2 regions of the Leucobacter allii genome follow, and region 1 is predicted to be linked to the other one. Evidence: riboswitches for the same ligand, from Rfam matches in the RefSeq annotation. Region 1 holds a riboswitch; the other holds the start of a gene.
The links. Region 1 has a riboswitch for glycine ahead of gcvP (aminomethyl-transferring glycine dehydrogenase). Riboswitches for the same ligand answer to the same signal wherever they lie in the genome.
Positions count from the first base shown of each region.

Region 2: another riboswitch for glycine. It lies ahead of MUN78_RS11765 (L-serine ammonia-lyase); the one in region 1 lies ahead of gcvP (aminomethyl-transferring glycine dehydrogenase).

Region 1 is NZ_CP095045.1:2,275,688-2,280,714, forward strand. It holds gene gcvT (glycine cleavage system aminomethyltransferase GcvT) at 1-1,006, opposite strand, end outside; gene gcvP (aminomethyl-transferring glycine dehydrogenase) at 1,101-3,947, opposite strand; glycine riboswitch at 3,999-4,099, opposite strand; glycine riboswitch at 4,104-4,197, opposite strand; gene MUN78_RS10615 (amino acid permease) at 4,234-5,027, opposite strand, start outside.
Region 2 is NZ_CP095045.1:2,534,567-2,539,593, reverse strand. It holds gene MUN78_RS11775 (acyl-CoA thioesterase) at 1-344, shown strand, start outside; tRNA gene MUN78_RS11770 (tRNA-Lys) at 526-598, opposite strand; gene MUN78_RS11765 (L-serine ammonia-lyase) at 857-2,209, opposite strand; glycine riboswitch at 2,506-2,616, opposite strand; glycine riboswitch at 2,618-2,713, opposite strand; gene MUN78_RS11760 (hypothetical protein) at 2,974-3,603, shown strand; gene MUN78_RS11755 (APC family permease) at 3,767-5,027, opposite strand, start outside.

The DNA.
Region 1 (5,027 bases):
TGGGGGCGCCGAGCGTGGGACTCGGCTGCCCGCTCGTGATGCGGCCGATCGCCGCCGCCTCGACCCCGGACCCTGCGGCGTGCACCGCGTAGCCCTCGCGCCCCGCGCGCCGTCCCTCGCCCCGCAGCCCGACGAGCGTCAGGCCGGGGGGTGCGTCGCGACGGCGCTCGAGCGCGTCGCGCCCGACGAAGCGCTCGGGCTTCGCGAAGGAGACGACGGGGGCGAGACCCGCGTCGAAGGGGGTGAGCTCGAGGCTGAGCTCGTGCCCGTAGAGCGGCATCCCGGCTTCGAGCCGCAGGGAGTCGCGCGCGGCGAGTCCGGCCGGCACGAGGCCCTGCGGCCCGCCCGCGGCGAGGAGGGCGCGCCAGAGCTCCGCGGCCCGCGCGTTCGGCACGTAGAGCTCGAACCCGTCCTCGCCCGTGTACCCGGTGCGGGCGAGGAGCACGGGCACGCCGGCGACCGCGAGCTGCGCCGCGGCGTAGTACCGCAGGCCGGCGACGGCCTCCCGATCCTGTTCGGGCAGGAGCCCGTCGAGGATCGCGGCCGAGGCCGGGCCCTGCACGGCGATGAGGCTCGTCTCCGCGGTCTCGTCGGCGACACGGACCTCGAAGCCGTCGGCGCGCTCCGCGAGGGCCGCCGCGACGGTCCCGGCGTTGCCCGCGTTCGGCACGACGAGGAACTCCGCGTCCCCGAGCCGGTAGACGATGAGGTCGTCGATGATCCCGCCGTCCTCCGCGCAGATCAGCGAGTATTTCGCGCGGCCCACGGCGACCCTCGCGAGGTCCCCCACGAGTGCGCTGTTGAGGAAGACGGCGGCGTCGGCTCCGGTGACGCGCAGCTCCCCCATATGGGAGAGGTCAAAGAGCCCGGCCGCCTCACGGACGGCGCGGTGCTCGGCGAGCTCGGAGCCGTACCGCAGCGGCATCTCCCAGCCGCCGAAGTCGGTCAAGGTCGCGCCGAGCGCGTCGTGCTCGGCGCCGAGCGCGGTGCGCCTGGGGTCGCTCATGGTGTCCTGCTCTCGTCGGTCGGTGTCGTCGGGGTCGGGTGTGCGGGAGTCGGATTCGTCGGGGTGGGATTCGCGGGGGTCGCGGCTCGGCAGGTCATGCGAAGGCCTCGGGCGGCGGGCAGGAGCAGACGAGGTTGCGATCGCCGTGCGCACCGTCGATCCGCCCCACCGGCGGGAAGTACTTGTCGGCGCGGAGCGAGGCGACCGGGTACGCGGCCCGCTCGCGGGTGTATGCCCGGTCCCAGTCCGCGTCGAGCAGCGCTTCGGCCGTGTGCGGGGCGAGCCGCAGCGGCGAGTCGCCGAGGGGGCAGCGGCCCTCGGCGACGTCCGCGATCTCGCCGCGGATCGCGATCATGGCCGCGATGAAGCGCTCGATCTCGCCGAGGTCCTCGGACTCCGTGGGCTCGACCATGAGCGTCCCGGCGACGGGGAAGGCGAGCGTCGGCGCGTGGAAGCCGAAGTCGATGAGGCGCTTCGCGACGTCCTCGGCGGTGACGCCCGAACGCGCGGTGAGCTCGCGGAGGTCGAGGATGCACTCGTGCGCGACGAGGCCGGACTCCCCCGTGAAGAGCACGGGGAAGTGCTCGGCGAGCCTCGCGGCGATGTAGTTCGCGCTGAGGAGCGCCGTCCGCGTCGCCCGCGCGAGCCCCTCGGCTCCCATGAGCGCGATGTACGCGTAGGAGATCGGGAGGACCCCGGCGGAGCCGAAGATCGTCGCGACGACCGCCGCGCCGCCCGTCGCTCCCCCGCCGCGCGGATCGCCGGGGAGGAACGGGAGCAGGTGCTCGGCGACCCCGATGGGGCCGACGCCCGGGCCGCCGCCGCCGTGCGGGATCGCGAAGGTCTTGTGCAGGTTGAGGTGCGACACGTCGCCGCCGAAGCGCCCGGGCTGCGCGATGCCGACGAGGGCGTTCATGTTGGCGCCGTCGATGTAGACCTGTCCGCCGGCGGCGTGGACGAGCCCGCACACCTCGTGCACGTCCGTGTCGTAGACGCCGTAGGTGGAGGGGTAGGTGATCATGATCGCGGCGAGCTGGTCGCGATGCGCCTCGACCTTCGCGCGCAGATCGTCGAGGTCGATGTGCCCGGAGTCGGTGTTCCGCACGACGACGACGCGCATCCCGGCGAGCACGGCGGAGGCCGCGTTCGTGCCGTGCGCCGAGGCGGGGATGAGGCAGACCGTGCGGTCCGCCTCGCCCCGTGAGCGGTGGTAGCCGCGGATGGCGAGGAGGCCGGCGAGCTCGCCCTGCGCGCCCGAGTTCGGCTGCAGCGACATGCCGGCGTACCCGGTGATGGCGACCAGTCGGCGCTCGAGCTCCGCGATGAGCTCGCGCCAGCCGACGGTCTGCTCGGCGGGCGCGTACGGGTGGATGCCCGCGAACTCCGGCCAGGAGATGGCCTCCATCTCGGCGGTCGCGTTGAGCTTCATCGTGCAGGATCCGAGCGGGATCATCGTGCGGTCGAGCGCGAGGTCGCGGTCCGCGAGGCGGCGCAGGTACCGCAGCATCTGGGTCTCGGAGCGCACGGTGGCGAAGATCGGGTGGCTGAGGTAGTCGCTCGTGCGGGCGAGCGCCGGCGGGAACGCGGCGCCCGGCGCCGGCGCGCTCGGCTCGGCGGCGCCGAAGGCGCGCGCCACGGCGGCGATGTGCGCGGCCGTCGTGGTCTCGTCGGTCGAGACGCCGACCGTGCCCGCATCGATGCGGCGCAGGTTGATCCCGGCCGCGGCCGCGGCCGCGATCACCGCGTCGGCGCGGCCGGGGACCTCGGCGACGACCGTGTCGAAGAACGAGGCCGAGGCGAGCGGGATCCCCGCGGCGGCGAGCGCCGCGGCGAGCGCCCTCGCGTGCGCGTGCACGCGCTCGGCGATGGCCCGGAGCCCCTCGGGGCCGTGGTACACGGCGTACATCGACGCCGTGATGGCGAGCAGCGCCTGCGCGGTGCAGATGTTGCTCGTCGCCTTCTCCCTGCGGATGTGCTGCTCGCGGGTCTGCAGCGCGAGCCGATAGGCCTGTCGGCCCGCGGCGTCCCTGGACACGCCGACGAGGCGGCCGGGGAGCGAGCGCTCGAGCCCGGCGCGGACCGCGAGGTACGCCGCGTGGGGGCCGCCGAAGAAGAGCGGCACGCCGAAGCGCTGGGTGCTGCCCACGGCGACGTCGGCGCCCTGCTCGCCCGGCGGCACGATGAGGGTGAGGGAGAGCAGATCGGCGATCACGGTCACCATCGCGCCGCGCTCCCGCGCCGCGGCGATCGTCGCCGCGTGGTCGACGACGGCGCCGCGGTCGCCCGGCTGCTGCAGCACGATGCCGAAGAGCTCCCCCTCGGGCAGCCCGGCGCCGAGGTCGGCGACCTCGACCTCGAAGCCAAGCGCCTCGGCGCGGCCCCGGATCACGGCGATGGTCTGCGGGAAGAGCGCGGCGTCGAGCACGGCCTTCGCGGTGGGCGACGCCTTGCCGGCGCGGCGCATGAGGAGCACGGCCTCGGCGGCCGCGGAGCTCTCGTCGAGCATCGAGGCGTTCGCCACGGGCAGCGCCGTGAGGTCGGAGACCATCGTCTGGAAGTTCAGGAGCGCCTCGAGGCGTCCCTGCGAGATCTCCGGCTGGTACGGCGTGTACGCGGTGTACCAGGCGGGGCTCTCGAGGACGTTCCGACGGATCACCGGGGGCGTGTGCGTGTCCGAGAAGCCCTGCCCGATCATCTGGACCATCGGGGTGTTCTTCGCCGCGAAGCCGCGGAGCTCGGCGAGGATCTGCTCCTCGCCGACGCCGGCGGGGAGGTCGAGCGGACCGTCCATGCGGATGGCGCTCGGGACCGCGGCGTCGACGAGTTCGTCGAGCTCGGCGTAGCCGAGGCGGTCGAGCATGGCCCGCACATCGGCGGGGGCGGTCACGCCGATGTGCCGGTCGGCGAAGGCGCTGGCTGGAGGGGTGGGGCTCACGAGGATCTCCGAGGGGACGTCGTGCGGGGCACGAAGCGGACGAGAGGATCCTCCCCGCTCTGTGATGGGTACCTGAGAGATTCGGATGCGCCCGCCCGGGCGGGCGCATCCTTGCACCGTCGGTGAGCCGGCGCTCGCGCGCCTGCCGCTTTCCAGAGTCGCCGTGTCGTGACGGTACGGGGGCCTGAGAGATTCCCGGGGAGGGGTTGCTCCTACGGCGCCGGGCGCTCGGCCCGGGCTCTCCCGCCATGACGTGATGGCCGGTATTCAGATGTGCTGCTGCGGTCTCACTCTACACGGCGCGCGGCCGATCGGGATCGCCGGCGGCGTCCGTGCCGTCGAGCGCCAGGAGCTCCTCCTCGACCTCCCCGCCGTAGCCTTCGCGCTGCGGGTCGCCGTGGAGCCCGCCCGAGACCGCGTACTCCTCCTCGGGCGAGAGGATGAGGCGGTGGCGGGTGTAGAGCCCGAAGATGAGCAGGCCGACGACGTAGACCACCACGATCGCCACGATGGCCGGACGGAAGGTCTCGTTGAGCAGGAAGCCGAGGAAGATGAGCGCCGAGATCACGGCCGCCGCCGCGGCGCCGAACACGCCCCAGGGGCTGCGATACGGTCGCTTCGCATCGGGGTACTTGCGGCGCAGGATGATGAAGGACAGCATCTGCATGAAGTAGGCGAGCACGGCGCCCCACACGGCGATGTTCAGGACGACGGCGCCGCCGACGCCGCTGTCGCCGCCCGTGAGCTCCACGATGACGAGCGCGGCGAGGCCGATGATCGCCCCGGCGATGAGCGCGACCCAGGGGGTCTGGCGCGAGCCCGTGAGCGAGAGGAACTTGGGGTAGTAGCCCGCGCGGGAGAGGGAGTAGAGGTTGCGCCCGTAGGCGAACATGATTCCCTGCAGCGAAGCGAGCAGGCCGAACAGCGCGAAGAGGGCGAGGAGACCGGCGACCCAGGCGAGATCGTCGCCGAGGATCGCGCGGAAGCCGTCGAGGAGCGGCTCCCCCGCGACACCCGTGGCCTCGGCGCCGAGCACGGCGGTGTTGAGCAGGAGCACGAGGAGGCCGGTGACGATGAGGGTGCCGC
Region 2 (5,027 bases), 260 kb from region 1:
TCTTCGGCGGCAGCCTGCTGCGCTGGATCGACGAGGAGGCGGCGATCTATGCGATCCTGCAGCTCGGCAATCCCCATGTGGTCACGAAGTTCATCTCGGAGATCAACTTCGAGGCCTCGGCGCGGCAGGGCGACCTCATCGAGATGGGCCTCGTCGCCACGGAGTTCGGGCGCACCTCGCTGACGATGCGCGCGGTCGTGCGCAACATGATCAACCGCAGGACGATCCTCACCATCGAGCGCATCGTCTTCGTGAACATCGGGGCGGACGGCTCGCCCGCCCCGCACGGCTTCAACGGCATCACGTACGATCGCGATCGCATGCCCGTCTCCCTCGGGGGATGACGACGGCGCGGATCGCGCGCAGACTCCCGCGGGGAGCTCCGGGTAACGGTGCTCGGCTCCTCGCGGGAACCCTCTCGGCCGGTGCCGGGGCGAGGTGAGGGCGTCTCGCCCGTCCCGTTCGGACCCCGGCGCCGTCCCGACTTGTGGAGGGCGTTCCGCTGAATCGGGGCGGGGAACGCGGTAGGCCCCGTGGGACTCGAACCCACGACCCGCGGATTAAAAGTCCGATGCTCTACCAACTGAGCTAGAGGCCCGTGCCTCACTAATCTACCGTGTTTTCGGGGAGGGGAATCCCGCCCCGGGCGCGAGCGGCGAAGGGTCGCGCCCGCCGAGCTCGGGCCGAGGTGCAGCTTGGGTGAGCGATGCGGCTTCGGTGAGTCGGGATCGTGCGGATCGGTGTGACGGAAGCCGCATCGCTCACCGAAGCGACGCCCAGACCCGAAGCGACGCCCAGACCCGAAGCGGCGCAGGATCCGCGCCGGATCCGCACCGTGCCGGGCCCCGATCCGCGCTCAGCATTCCACGGTGTTCACGCCGACGCCGACCCTCACGGCGAGGCCGCCGAGCGCGGTCTCCTTGTACTTGTCGCTCATGTCCTTCCCGGTCTCGCGCATCGTGGCGATCACCTGATCGAGGCTGACGTGGTGCGAGCCGTCGCCCATGAGCGCCATGTTCGCCGCGTTGACCGCCTTCCCGGCCGCGATCGCGTTGCGCTCGATGCAGGGGATCTGCACGAGACCGCCGACCGGGTCGCAGGTGAGGCCGAGGTTGTGCTCCATGGCGATCTCCGCGGCGTTCTCCACCTGCTCGGGGGTGCCCCCGAGCACCTGCGCGAGTCCCGCCGCCGCCATCGAGGATGCGGACCCGACCTCGCCCTGGCAGCCGACCTCGGCCCCGGAGATCGACGCCTGCTCCCGGTAGAGGGCGCCGACCGCGGCGGCGGCGAGCAGGAACTCCCCGACGACCTCCTGGCGCTGCGCCGCGCACCAGCCCGCCGCCTCCGGGTGGTAGTGCGTGGCGTAGAAGAGCACCGCGGGGATGATACCCGCCGCGCCGTTCGTCGGCGCCGTGACGACGCGCCCTCCCGAGGCGTTCTCCTCGTTCACGGCGAGCGCGACGAGGTTGATCCACTCCTGCCAGTACCGCGGATCCCGATCCGGATCGCGCTCGCTCAGCCGCCGATGCCACTCGGGCGCGCGGCGTCGCACGCCGAGGCCGCCGGGCAGGGGCCCCGTGCGGGTGAGCGCCGAGTTCTTGCAGGCCTCCATGACCTGCCAGATGCGGGCAAGGCCATCTTGGATATCCCGTTCCTCGTGCCGGCTCCGTTCGTTCGCGAGCATCACCTCCGCGATCGAGCGCCCGGACCCCCTGGCATGCGCGAGCAGTTCGGCGGCCGTGCGGAACGGATAGGGCTCCGCCGGGCCGGCCGCGGATTCGCCGGACTCCTCCTCGCCCTCCCGCACGACGAAGCCGCCACCGACCGAGTAGGCGAGCTCCTCGTGGAGCGGGGCGGCCGAGGCGTCGAGGGCCGCGAAGCGCATCCCGTTCGTGTGTCTCGGCAGCACGGTGAGGGGGCGCAGCACGAGATCCTCGACGCCGAAGTCGAGCTCGACCGTCGGGGACCCCAGCTCGGCGGCGAGCCGGACCGTCCCCTCCGAGCGGATCCGGGCGAGCGCCCGATCCGCCTCGTCGGGGAGCACGGTCCCGGGGTCGAAGCCCTCCAGTCCGAGCAGCACGGCGGTGAAGGTGCCGTGCCCGCGCCCGGTCGCCGCGAGCGAGCCGGTGAGCTCGACGCGCAGTCCGGCGACCCGGTCCACGAGCCCCGCGGCGCGCACTCGGTCGACGAAGCCGCGGGCGGCGCGCATCGGTCCGACGGTGTGCGAGCTCGACGGGCCGAGGCCCACCGTGAACAGTTCGAACACGCTCGTGCCCGATCGCGCCCGCGCGGGCGGGAGCGACGGGGCAGCGGGTGCCGTCGTGGAAGAGACGGCGGGGGAGGCTGCGGGTACGGTCGCCGGGGAGTCTGCAGGTGCGGTCGTGGAGTCTGCGGGTACGGCGGGGGAGGCTGCGGGTACGGTCGCTGGGGAGCCTGCGGGGGAGGCGGGAACGGCGGTCATGGGGTCTCCGAACGGGGTGCGCGTTCGCGCGGGCGGACTGGGATCCTCCCCGCTCTGTACTGGGACCTGAGAGATTCGAACGCCCCGTCCGTTCGCGACGAGCGCGTCCTTGCACCTTCGGTGAGCCGCGGCGTCGCGGCTGCTTTTCAGAGTTGCCGTGCTGCAGCGGTACGGGTGCCTGAGAGATTCCCGGGGAGGGCTTGCTCCTACGGCGCCGGGTCGCACGCCCCCGGACTCTCCCGCTGCGGCTCGATGGCCGATATTCACGTTGATTGCAGCCGACGATAGCACCGCCGCGGCGGATCCCCAAGCACCGCGCACGGCACGCGCCCCGGTCGGATCGGGCCCGCGCCCCGACGGTGCCGGGCCCGTGCCCGGGCCGCGTGACGGGATTCCAACCCGGCTCCCATGCGCGCGGGCTCCCGGCGGCGTAGACTCTCCGGGTCCGCGGGCGGCCGGAGATCGCGCACCATCCCGTGCGCCAGGCCCCGCGGAGACACCCGAGGAGTTCCGTGCACCGAGACCATCAGCGTCCCATCCTGCAGCCCACCGCCGATTTCGACTGGATCATCGGCTCTGACGAGCCCGGCGCGGCCCACCGCCTCGCTCAGGAGACCTCGTGGGCGCTGCTGGACCGGGTGCGACGCGGCGCCGATCCCCAGGTCGTCGAGCGGGTCGTCGGGCTCGCCTCGGGCGACGGCATCGACGACATCGCGGAGCTCTGGGCGGCGGAGGGCACGCACTCCCTCGCCGGCGTGCTCTGGCGCCTCTACCTCCTGCGTCGCGTCGTCGCCGCGGATCCCGAGGCGGCCGCCGACCTCTTCACGCGCGGGAGCGCCGCCTCGGCGACCATCGATCCGGTCGTCGCCGGCGCCGCGGAGCCCGTGACCCCCGGCTCGATCGCGGGGCTGTGCGACACGATCCTGCGCGGAGTCTTCGCGGGGGATCTCGGCGCCGCGCTCGATCGCGCTGCAAGCTACTGCCGCCTCATGGCGCTCGGCGCGGCCGACCTCGCGGACGCGCGGGACGCGCACGACGACGCGCACGCGACGCAGCTCACCACCCGGGCGCTGCGCTATTCGACGCTCGCGCAGGAGCTGCACGCGGGGGCGCGCCGCTGGCGGGACGGCACGCTCGCCTGACGCGCCCGGGCCCGAACCCGCCCTGGTGCGCGGAGGAGACTGCGGTAGAATCTCTCGTGCCGGGCCGCAGTAACCCCGGGCTCCAATTTTCGCCGCTTCGAGCGGCCTTCCGCCGAGAGGCGTTCTGCGGCTCGGTTCCTTCCTCTCCGGTCGACGACCGCACTCAGGCGACGTGCACCCACGGACGGCGCGTGTGATCGGGCTCCGCCTCCCGCAGCACCTCGCGCGTCATCGGCGCGATCTCGCCCTCGCCGAAGAGCAGGAAGCGGGCGAAGCCGGCGATCGGATTCCCCTCGTTCCACCGGAAGTAGACGTGCGGCGTGCAGCCGAGCGCGTCGCGCAGGTGCAGCGCGACCGCGGCGATGGCGTTCGGCACCGAACTGCTGCGCACCACGAGCACGCGGAAGCCGTGGCGTTCGACGCCCCGCACGAGCAGCTCGCCCTCGAAGTCCGAGCTGTCGGAGATCTCGACCTCGATGAAGAGCGCGTCGGCGTCGGGCAGGCGATGCGCGCGCCGCGCGTGCTCGAGCTTCGCGGCGTAGCGCTCCGCCGACAGATCGTCCGGCGTGTGGGCGATCAGCCGGAGCTGTCCGGGAGCCTCGATGAACGCCGCGGCCGAGGGCTCGAGGCGCACGGCGGTCGCGCGCAGCTCCGTCGACCGGAGGACGCGGGAGACGAGGCTCACCGCGAGGATCCCCAGGATGAAGCAGCCGGCGATCTTGATGCCGTCGGGCCGCTCGATGATGTTCGCGACCGTGGTGTACAGGAAGACGAGGCTCACGATCCCGAAACCGATGGTCGCCCCGCGCTCCTTCCGCGCCCGCGCCGTGAGCGTCACCGCGACCGCCGCCGAGGTGATGAGCACGAGCACGCCGGTCGCGTACGCCCCGCCCTGCGCGTCGACGCTCGCCTCGAAGATCACCGTGATCGCGAAGGCGACGGCGGTGAACACGAGCACGAGCGGCCGCGTCGCGCGCGCCCACGCGGGGGCCATGCCGTAGTGCGGCAGATAGCGCGGGACGAGATTCAGCAGGCCCGCCATCGCCGAGGCGCCGGCGAACCAGAGGATCGCGATCGTGATGATGTCGTAGACGGTGCCGAAGCCCTCGCCGAGATAGGCGTGGGCGAGGTAGGCGAGGGCGCGGCCGTTCGCCGCCCCGCCCGGCTGGAACTCGGCGGCGGGGATGAGGGCGACCGTTGTGATCGATGAGGTGACGAGGAAGCCGCTCATGATGAGCGCCGAGGTGGTGAGGAGGCGCCGCGCGCCCCGGATCCGGCCCTCGGGCCGCTCCGCGGTGTCCGCGGCGTCGCCGCGGATCTGGGGCATGACCGCGACGCCGGTCTCGAAGCCGGAGAGCCCGAGGGCGAGCTTCGGGAAGACCACGAGCGCGATCGCGACGACGAGCAGCGGATCGCCGTGCTGC